DNA from 3 places in the Pedococcus sp. P1_H8 genome. Region 1 is predicted to be linked to each of the others. Evidence: riboswitches for the same ligand, from Rfam matches in the RefSeq annotation. Region 1 holds a riboswitch; each other region holds the start of a gene.

Evidence for each region. Region 1 has a riboswitch for S-adenosylmethionine ahead of ssuE (NADPH-dependent FMN reductase). Riboswitches for the same ligand answer to the same signal wherever they lie in the genome.
Region 2: another riboswitch for S-adenosylmethionine. It lies ahead of AC1DYG_RS10900 (aminotransferase class V-fold PLP-dependent enzyme); the one in region 1 lies ahead of ssuE (NADPH-dependent FMN reductase).
Region 3: another riboswitch for S-adenosylmethionine. It lies ahead of AC1DYG_RS16775 (bifunctional o-acetylhomoserine/o-acetylserine sulfhydrylase); the one in region 1 lies ahead of ssuE (NADPH-dependent FMN reductase).

Annotation. Positions count from the first base shown of each region.
Region 1 is NZ_JBFUCP010000003.1:102,018-105,253, forward strand. It holds gene AC1DYG_RS03970 (ABC transporter substrate-binding protein) at 1-977, opposite strand, end outside; gene ssuE (NADPH-dependent FMN reductase) at 977-1,552, opposite strand; SAM riboswitch class IV at 1,773-1,887, opposite strand; gene AC1DYG_RS03980 (NADP-dependent oxidoreductase) at 2,055-2,981, opposite strand; tRNA gene AC1DYG_RS03985 (tRNA-Phe) at 3,152-3,228, shown strand.
Region 2 is NZ_JBFUCP010000006.1:247,164-250,399, reverse strand. It holds gene AC1DYG_RS10905 (FtsK/SpoIIIE family DNA translocase) at 1-934, opposite strand, end outside; SAM riboswitch class IV at 1,413-1,525, shown strand; gene AC1DYG_RS10900 (aminotransferase class V-fold PLP-dependent enzyme) at 1,569-2,978, shown strand; gene AC1DYG_RS10895 (ribonuclease J) at 3,122-3,236, opposite strand, start outside.
Region 3 is NZ_JBFUCP010000012.1:55,048-58,283, forward strand. It holds gene AC1DYG_RS16765 (hypothetical protein) at 1-102, shown strand, start outside; gene AC1DYG_RS16770 (hypothetical protein) at 99-1,352, shown strand; SAM riboswitch class IV at 1,442-1,556, shown strand; gene AC1DYG_RS16775 (bifunctional o-acetylhomoserine/o-acetylserine sulfhydrylase) at 1,715-3,034, shown strand; gene AC1DYG_RS16780 (hypothetical protein) at 3,128-3,236, shown strand, end outside.

The sequences.
Region 1 (3,236 bases):
ACTCCGCTGTCGACGAGCCACGGCTCCCAGCGGGTGAAGTCCTCGTCGCTGATCACGCCGCCCTTGCTGGCGACGCCCACGCTCTTCCAGAACTTGAGGTTGTCGGTCTTCTCGTTGCGACCTCGCTTCTCGATGATCGTGGTGAACCGCGCGATGACCGTCTCGCGAGGGCTCGTGCGCTCCCACTCGATCGCCTTGGCGACCCCGGTGACGAACTCCTTCGCCGCCGCGGGGTGCTGGGCGATGAAGTCCTCGCGCAGGACGTACTGCCCACCGTTGAAGGCCCCGAACAGCTCGTAGTCGCTGAACAGCGACCGCAGGCCTCCCGTGGCGATGGCGTGGTCCTGCAGGACCCCGGACAGGGTGCCCACGTCGACCTGCCCACGGCGCACGGCCAGCTCGGTGTCGTTGGGGGGAAGCGGGACGAGCTGCACCTGCTTGATCTGGGCCGGCGTGAGCCCGTTCTTCTTCAGGTAGGTGTCGATCACCGCCTCGGCGTGCGCCCCCAGGGTGTTGACGGCGATCTTCTTCCCGATGAGGTCGTGCGGGGTCCGGATCGGGCTGTCGTTCTTGACGTAGAACCCGTTGAACGACTTGGCGTCCTCGCCGTAGTAGTTGACCACGGCCTTGACGGGAGCCCCTGCGGTGATCAGCTTGACCACGGCGCCGGAGAACGCGCCGCCGAAGTCGGTCTGCCCCGTGGCCGCGGACTGGATGTCCTGGGGACCGCTGGTGGTGTTGCCGACCCAGTTGAGCTTGAGGGTGGGGAAGTAGCCCAGGTCGGAGGCGAGTTCAGGCAGCGACACCGAGTTGGCCCACCCCTGGTAGCGAATGGTCACCGGCCCCTTGTCCTTGGCTGAGCTGCTGGCCTCGCTCGACGGGAGCGAGCAGCCGGACGCCAGGACGAGTGGGAGCGCTGCGGCCAGCGAGGCGACCAGGGCCCGGCTCGCGGTGAAGGAGCGACGAATCGTGCGCATCAGGCCACCGCCTCACGGAGCCCGGCGCCCGCGGTGACCAGGGAGCGGCCCGCCACCGTGTCGAGGAAGACGGTCGTGACCTCCTGCAGCGGCCGCCGGGCAGCCTCGTCGAGGAGTGCCTCACCCCCGTCGACGAGCCTCACGTGGTCGGCCAGGACGAACCAGCCCGGGGTGATGCTGCTCGGGGACAGGCTCGCCAGGACGGGCCGGAGGGCGTAGTCGACGACCAGCACGTGCGCGGACGTGCCGCCGGTGGCCACGGGCAGGACGACCTTGCCGCGCAGCGCGAACTGCGGCAGCAGGTCGAGGAACGTCTTGAGCAGGCCGCCGTAGGCCGCCTTGTAGACCGGGGTGGAGACGACGACCGCGTCCGCCGCCTCGAGGGCAGCCACGGCGCGGGCCACCTCGGGGTCGTGGGCGTCGCCACGCAGGAGTGGGCCGGCGGGTAGGTCCCGCAGCACGATCGGGACGACGACGTGGCCGGCGCGTTGGAGCTGTCTGGCGATGTCGGAGAGGACGGCGTCGGTCTTGGAGGAGAGGGAGGGACTGCTGGAGATCGTGGCAATGACAGCCATGGGTGGATCCTTTCGGGCAAGAGGCATCGCCGGTCCCGCGCCGAGGCGCAGAACCGTTGCAGGAGAATGGGTTTCGAGGAGGAGCGTCAGTGTTGACAGAGCGCGCTGGAAACCCTGAGCAGGTCGATGTGCCTGCGCAGGACGGGTCGGCAGGAGCGAGCGGCTGCCTGCCTGGATCCGTTGTCCTTCATGGGTTTCCGTCCTCGGATGAGGCTCGAGAGCCTCGCGCTTGCGACAGTCGCTCGACTGCCGCCAGGTCTTCACCCGGAGCACCCCACCGCGAGTGGGAGGGTTGCCGTCCAGTGAGCCGGGGCTTGTCACTGGAACTCATGACCTGCGTCGAAGGTAGCGGTTCCTTCATTACCTATCAAATAAGTAGGATATGCCTCTCGCATGCTGGGACGACGAAGGGCGCCCACGCACGGAATCCGTTGCGCGGGCGCTCTTTTCGAGCAGTTGTGTGCCTGAGGCGGAGTCAGAGCTCAACCTCAGGCACACAACCTCAATCGGTGCTGACCTCGATGGCGATCTTGCCGCGGACGTGCCCGGTCTGGCTGAGCTCGAACGCCTTCGCCGCATCCGCGAGCGCGAACACCTCGGCCACCGGGACGGTCAGCCTCCCGGCGTCGGCCAGGTCACCCAGCGCCGTCAGGTCCTCCGCGTCGGGTCGCACCCAGGCCGCCAGCCCACCCGCCGCGGCGACGGTGCCGTCGGCAATCGACCCGTGCCGGCCACCGTCGGCGAGGACCGCCTGCGTCACGTCCAGGACGCCGCCCACGAAGTCGGCCACGACGTCCACGCCGTCGGGCGAGAGATCACGCACGCGCTCGGCCAGCCCAGCGCCATACGTCACGGGCTCGGCACCCAGCCCGCGCAGGAACTCGTGGTTGCCCTCGGAGGCGGTGCCGATCACGCGCGCGCCGAGGGCGCGGGCGATCTGGACGGCGAAGAGGCCGACGCCACCGGCGGCGGCGTGCACGAGGACGGTCTCGCCGTCCTTGATCCCCAGCCGAGCCAGCAGCTGGTATGCCGTGAGGCCGGCGAGCGGGAGGCCCGCCGCCTGGTGCCAGTCGAGCGACTTCGGCTTGCGCGCGACGGTGCGAACCGGCGCGGTGACGAGCTCGGCGAAGGTGCCGCCCTGCACCCAGTCCTTGCGGGCGTAGGCGATCACGTGGTCGCCGACGGCCCACTCGGGGGTGTCTGGGCCGACCGCCTCGACGACTCCGGAGACGTCCCAGCCGGGGATCGCGGGGAACTCCACGACCATGAGGCCGTCGAGGTAGCCCTTGAGGACCTTCCAGTCGACGGGGTTCACGGCCGCGCTGCGGACGCGGATCAGCACCTCACCCGGGCCGACCTTGGGGTCGGGGAGGTCGGAGAGCTGGAGGATGTCGGGGTCGCCGTACTCGGCGAAGGTGATTGCCTTCATGGGGGACGCAACTTGGTTGCACACGCGGCTATTCCGCGATTGCAGCCGGTTGTGAGCGGGCAGCACGGATCGGCTATGATCCTGCAGTCGCGACGGTCCCCCGGGCTTCGGCACGAGACCGCCGCGATCGCATGTTCGGGATCGCAGTGGCACCACACACCTGCACCCACGGCCAGGTAGCTCAGTTGGTACGAGCGTCCGACTGAAAATCGGAAGGTCGGCGGTTCGACCCCGCCCCTGGCCACCACGAGAGCC
Region 2 (3,236 bases), on a different contig from region 1:
TGTGCGGTGAGCCGGGCTCGAGGATCGCGTTGTCGGGCAACGTGTAGGTGATGTCGCCGGCCAGGGCGAGCTGCTCGACGCGCTGCGGCAACGGGGTCGTCGGCGGCGCCTCGAGGGCGGCCTTGACCTCGATGGCCGGACCCTTGACGGGCGAGGTGGTTTCGGCGGTCGCCGAGGGGGCCAGCACGCCGGGCGAGGTCGGGCGCTTCTCGCCCGGGCGGAACCGCCGACCGTCGGGTGCCACGAGGGCGGCCTGCTCGAACGCCTCGTCCCCCTCGAGGGGACCCTCCGGGTCGATCACCCGGCGACGACGCTTGGGCTTGTCCTCGACCGCGTCGGTGAGCCCATCGGTGCCGGGGTCGACAGCCCCACGGTGCAGGAGGTGGTCGCGCAGCTCGGAGAGTCGGGTCGGGACCAGGTGCAGCGGCGTCGCGGTCATGACCAGGAGGCCGAAGAAGCCGAGCATCAACAGGATCGGCACGGTGCCGTAGACCGACACCGCCGCCTTCAGCGGGCTGGAGGCGAGGAAGCCGATGATGCCGCCGCCGTCGCGCATTCCGTCGGCGCCCTGCGGCGGAACGGGAACCCCGGCGGCGACGTGCGCCAGTCCGGAGGCAGCGAAGGCGAGTGCGCCGAGACCGACGCCGATACGTGAGTTGGCCGAGTCGTCCTGCGGTGCCCGCAGGAGACGGATGCCGAGGAAGAGCAGGGCGAGCGGCACGGCATACGCCACCCGCCCGAAGGTGCCCGCCACGATCGCGTGGATCACGTCGCCGATCGCACCCTCGAAGGCCCACCACTCGCGGGCCGCCACGACGATCGACAGGCCGATGAGGGCGAAGCCGATCCCGTCGCGGCGGTGCTCGGGCTCGAGCTCGCGAGCGCTGCTGCCCACTCTGCGCACGGCTCCCCCGGCAACGTGTGCCATGCCCATCCAGGTCCCTCGGACGGCGCGCAGGGGCAGGGGCAGTCCGCCCCCGCTGGTCTTGCCGCGGGCAGGGGACTTGCGGGGTGCGCTGCTCTTGCGGTTGGCGGGGCGTGTTGCGGTGCCCCGGCCCCCGGATGAGCGCGACCCTGCTGTTGATCGTGCTGGTGTGGACGGACGTGTCGCCATGATCCGCAGGCTACGCGAAGGTCACACCGGACACACGCGTCACACGCGTTCCACGGCCGGGCAATGTGTCCCTTCCGGCCTCGCCGACGACCAGGAATGGTCGTCGGCACAGGCGCGCACCCAGGGGGAAAAAAGGTCGCGCGGGGACGGCGGTGCCGACCCACCCCGCCAGACCGCTCGGCCAAGGCCGCCCGGCCGTTCCACGCCGCAGACCGCAGACCGCGGATCCATCTCAGATCGCGGGAACCCCGCCCGGGTGCTGGATCGCGCTGGGCACGTGCCGCTACCCTCGACGACAGGTCATGAGTGTCAGCGCGAAGCCCCGGCTTGCTGACCAGCAACCCTCCTCCGCGGTGGGGTGCTCCGGGTGACGACCGGGCCGACTGCACCCGCAGCCGGCAAGCGCGGACTCGGGAGCTCTCTCGGGTCCCACCCGGACCAGGAGCTGTACCCCATGTCGATCGCGAGCACCCCGCCACCCGCCTTTCGTCGGAGCGCGCCCCTGGCGCACGCCCGCACCCAGAGCCACCTGCGCCCCGTCCCCGACGCCGGTTCCCTGGGCGAGGTCGGCCCGCTGCCCGCAGTGGTGTCCGAGTCGCTGCTCGTGCCGACGGTGGACGGCGCCGTCGACTATGCCAACTTCGACCACGCCGCGTCGACGCCGGCGCTGGTGAGCGTCAAGAAGGCAGTCGACACCGCGCTGCGGACCTACTCCTCGGTCCACCGGGGCAACGGCTGGGCCTCCCGGGTGACCTCGGCGTGGTACGAGCAGGCGCGGGCCGAGGTGCGGGCGTTCGTCGGGGCACGTGAGGGCGACGAGGTCGTCTTCACCCGCAACAGCACCGACTCGTTCAACCTCCTGGCTCGCTGTCTGCCACGACACACGCAGGTCTTCGTCTTCGAGTCCGAGCACCACGCCGCACTGCTGCCCTGGCCGACGAACCGGACCCACCGGCTTCCGGTTCCCGGCAGCGTCAGCGACGCGAGGGCCCTTCTGCGCACCGCACTCCGCGACCACCCCGGCCGGCACCGCCTGGTCGTGCTGGCCGGTGCCTCCAACGTCACCGGGGAGATCTGGCCCGTCCGGGAGCTGGCCGCCATCGCCCGGCAGGCCGGTGCGAGGGTCGTCCTCGACGCCGCCCAGTACGCACCGCACCGCCCGGTCGACCTCGACGACCTCGGCGTCGACTACGCCGTGCTCTCCGGCCACAAGCTCTACGCACCGTTCGGCACGGGAGTCCTGGCGGGTCGGGTCGACTGGCTCGACGCTGCGGCGCCCTACCTCGCCGGCGGCGGCGCCACCAAGTCGGTGACCGAGCGCGGTGTCGTATGGCAGCAGGGGGCCGCCCGCCACGAGGGGGGCAGTCCCAACGTCATCGGCGCCATCGCCCTGGCGGCGGCGTGCCACGCCCTGCGCGCGCACTCCGACGCCGTCGAGGAGCACGAGCGCGCGCTGGGCGCACGCCTGCTGGAGGGCCTGTCCGCCATCGACGGTGTGCAGACCTACTCGCTCTTCAGTCCCGACCACGAGCGGGTCGCTGTGGCGACCTTCACCATCGACGGGGTGGACTCGTCCCTGGTGTCCGCGGCCCTGTCGGCCGAGCACGGCATCGGCGTCCGGGACGGCAAGTTCTGCGCGCACCTGTGCGTCGACGCCCTGCTCGACGACCCCTATGCCGTGGGCTCCACGACCGCCGTCCGGGCCAGCGTCGGGCTGGCCACGACCGCGGAGCACGTCGAGCGGTTGCTCTCGGCCGTGGCCGAGCTCGCCGAGCACGGGCCTCGCGCCGAGTACGTCAACGGTCCGCAGGGCTGGTTGCCCGTCGGCGACCCGCGGGCGCTCGACCTCGCCCGCCCCTGGTAGCCGACCCCGCGGCATACCCCGCCGTTGGCTGGCAGCTCACACCCCACCCGCCACCCCTTTATCGGGTTACCCGATAAAGGGGTGCTTCACCCGGGAACGGTTCTCGGGTGAAGCGCAACCTTGTTGGGTGAAGCCGGCGCAGGTCAGGCCTGGATGACGACCGGGATGATCATCGGGCGGCGGCGGATCTTGCCGCCGACCCAACCGCCGATCGCCCGGCGCATGACCTGCTCGAGCTGATGGGAGTCGGTGACACCG
Region 3 (3,236 bases), on a different contig from region 1:
CGCGAGCTCGAGGACCTGGCCGCCGCGACCGCTCTCGCCGGGCGGTTGTACGCCGAGGTCGAGAGCGGGAGCGCAGCCGCCTTCCCGGGCGGTGGCGGATGACGATCCTGCGGCCGCTTCCCGGCGATCCCGGCACGGTGCGTGCGCTGGCCGACCGACTGGCAGGGCAGGGCGAGCTGCTGCTGGCCCTGGCGGGCACGCTGCGGGGCCTCGGCGACCCGAGCAGGGCCACCTGGTCGGGTCCCGGGGGTGCCGCCTTCGCCGCTCGATCTCGCACGGCGTCCTCGCTACTCGTCTCGGTCGGACGTCGCTACGCGGTCTCCGCGGTGGCCCTGCGTCCGCTCGGCGCGGCGCTGTCGCAGGCGCAGCACGACGCCTCCTGGGCGGTGACGACGCACGCGGAGGCTTGGCAGCTCGCCGTCACCCTCGGCAACCGGCGGGTGGCGGCGCAGGAGAGCGCCGACCTAGCGCAGCGCGTCGTCGCCGCAGACCTGCACCGCAAGGAGATCGAGCAGCTCGAGCTCGTCCAGCTCGCCGAACGCCGCCACGCGGCGGCCTGGGAGCGGTTCGCCGAGGCGGACCGCCGGTGCGCCACCGTGCTGCACCGGCTCGTCCAGGACGGGCTCGACGACTCACGGCTCTACGACTCCCTGACCGGACTGAGTCGCGCGGCCGGTGCCCTGGGGAGCGCGACGGGAGCCGTGGCCATGGCTCCCACGCCGCCGGCCAAGGCGCTGGGCGTGGTCGCCGAGGTCTGCGACGGCCTCGAGGTGACAGCAGACGTCCTGGTCAAGGTCGGCTACGGCGACGGGGACTGGGGCGACATCGCCCTGGGCGCCGCGACGTCGGCCACCGGCCCGGCGTCCGCGGTGCTCAAGCGGGGCGCGCTGGCGACGAACCCCGCGGCTCTCGTCGGCCGCACGAGGACAGCGCGACGCCTGCTGCGCCATGACACCGCCCAACGGCTCCGGCTCGCGACGGCCGAGGAGCTGCGTCGCGCCGGTCGAGCCGACCCCAAGCCCGGCGGCCGCATGTTCCGCGCCACCCGCTCACCGGGCTCGCCGACCGCGACGGCGCACTGGGCGGCCGAGCAGGTCAGGGAACGCGCACGAGTCCTGGTGCGCAACAAGTGGCTCGACGACCTCGCCCTGGTCACCGGTGACCCCGCCCGCTCACGGACGATGTTCGTGACCGGCCTTGCCGCCGAGGCGACCACGGCCGGTCTGGGGGCGGTCGGCACCGGGCGCGACCTGTACCTCCGGCATGAGACGGACGAGGCGATGCAGGCGCGCGACGCCTCCGCCGCGCGTGGCCCCGCCCCGGACCCCGACAACCGCCCCGGCGGCCGCTGACTCAGGCCGCCCGTGGCCACCAGGACGCTGCGTCCGCGATGAGAGATGGGTATGCCGCCCGCTCACCTCCGCGGCGTAGCCTCGGGCCAGGTCATGAGTGCCAGCGACATGCCCCGGCTCGCTGGCCGGCAACCCTCCTCCGCGGTGGGGTGCCCCGGGTGAAGACCTGGCGGGCGGCGCCGTTGCCGTCCGCAAGCGCGGGAGACCCACCACGTGTCCCGCACCGTTCCGGCGGTGGCGTCAGTGATCACAAGACCTTGGGGATGACGGACCTTCCCTTCACGGGCTCCTCGACCACCCACTCCGCCGGCGACGGGCCCCCGAGCCGCGTCACGCGGCATACGAGAGTGAAGGACACCGAGATGAGTTCCACCAACTGGTCGTTCGAGACCCGCCAGGTCCACGTCGGACAAGAGCCGGATTCCGCGACAGGCGCTCGCGCGCTGCCGATCTACCAGACGACGTCATACGTCTTCAAGGACACCGAGCACGCGGCAAACCTGTTTGCCCTCAAGGAGTTCGGCAACATCTACACGCGCATCATGAACCCGACCCAGGACGCCGTCGAGCAGCGCGTCGCGTCGCTCGAGGGCGGCGTCGGGGCGCTGCTCGTCGCCTCGGGCCAGGCTGCCGAGACCCTGGCCATCCTCAACATCGCCGAGGCGGGGGACCACGTCGTGGCGAGCCCGAGCCTGTACGGCGGCACCTTCAACCTGCTCAAGCACACCCTCCCCAAGTTCGGGATCGAGGTGGGCTTCGTCGAGGACCCGAACGACCTGGAGTCGTGGAGGGCAGCCGTCCGGCCCAACACCAAGCTGTTCTTCGGCGAGACCATCTCCAACCCGAAGTCGGAGGTGCTCGACATCGAGGGAGTCGCGGCCGTCGCCCACGAGGCCGGTGTGCCGCTCGTCGTGGACAACACGATCGCCACGCCCTACCTCATCCGCCCGCTGGAGTGGGGCGCCGACATCGTCCTGCACTCCGCCACCAAGTACCTCGGTGGTCACGGCACCTCGATCGCCGGGGTGATCGTCGACGGAGGGACGTTCGACTTCGGGGCCGACCCGGAGAAGTTCCCCAACTACAACACGCCCGAGGAGAGCTACCACGGGCTGGTGTTCGCGCGGGACCTCGGCGTGGGGAGTGCCCTCGGCGCCAACCTGGCGTTCATCCTCAAGGCGCGCGTCCAGCTGCTCCGCGACCTGGGGCCGGCGATCTCACCGTTCAACGCGTTCCTCATCGCCCAGGGCATCGAGACGCTGAGCCTGCGCATCGAGCGGCACCTGGAGAACACCCACAAGGTGGCCGCGTTCCTGCAGGCGCACGAGCAGGTCGAGCAGGTCGTCTGGGCGTCACTGCCCGACCACGAGTCCCACGAGAAGGCGACCAAGTACACGCCACGGGGCGCTGGGGCGGTGCTGGCGTTCGAGATCGCCGGGGGTGTCGAAGCGGGACGCCGGTTCGTCGAGTCACTGGTCCTGCACAGCCACGTCGCCAACATCGGTGACGTGCGTTCGCTCGCGATCCACCCGGCCTCCACGACTCACTCGCAGGGTCCGGACGGCGACCGTCTGAAGGCAGGGGTGACGCCCGGGCTGGTGCGCCTCGCCGTGGGCATCGAGCACATCGACGACATCCTCGCCGACCTCGAGCAGGGGTTCATCGCCGCCAAGAGCGCCTGAGGTGACTGGCCGAGCTGACTGGCTGACACCTGCGTCGGAGCGAACCCGTCGGATGCAGGTGTCAGTCGGCGGCCGCGGGAGGATACTGGGGCCATGGCTTCGCATCCGGGGCCCGTGACGCTTCACCTGCACGTCCACCCGGTCCACCTTCCGCACCAGGTCCCGCGGCTCGCCCTCGCCGTGGCCCTGACCCTCCTTGCCC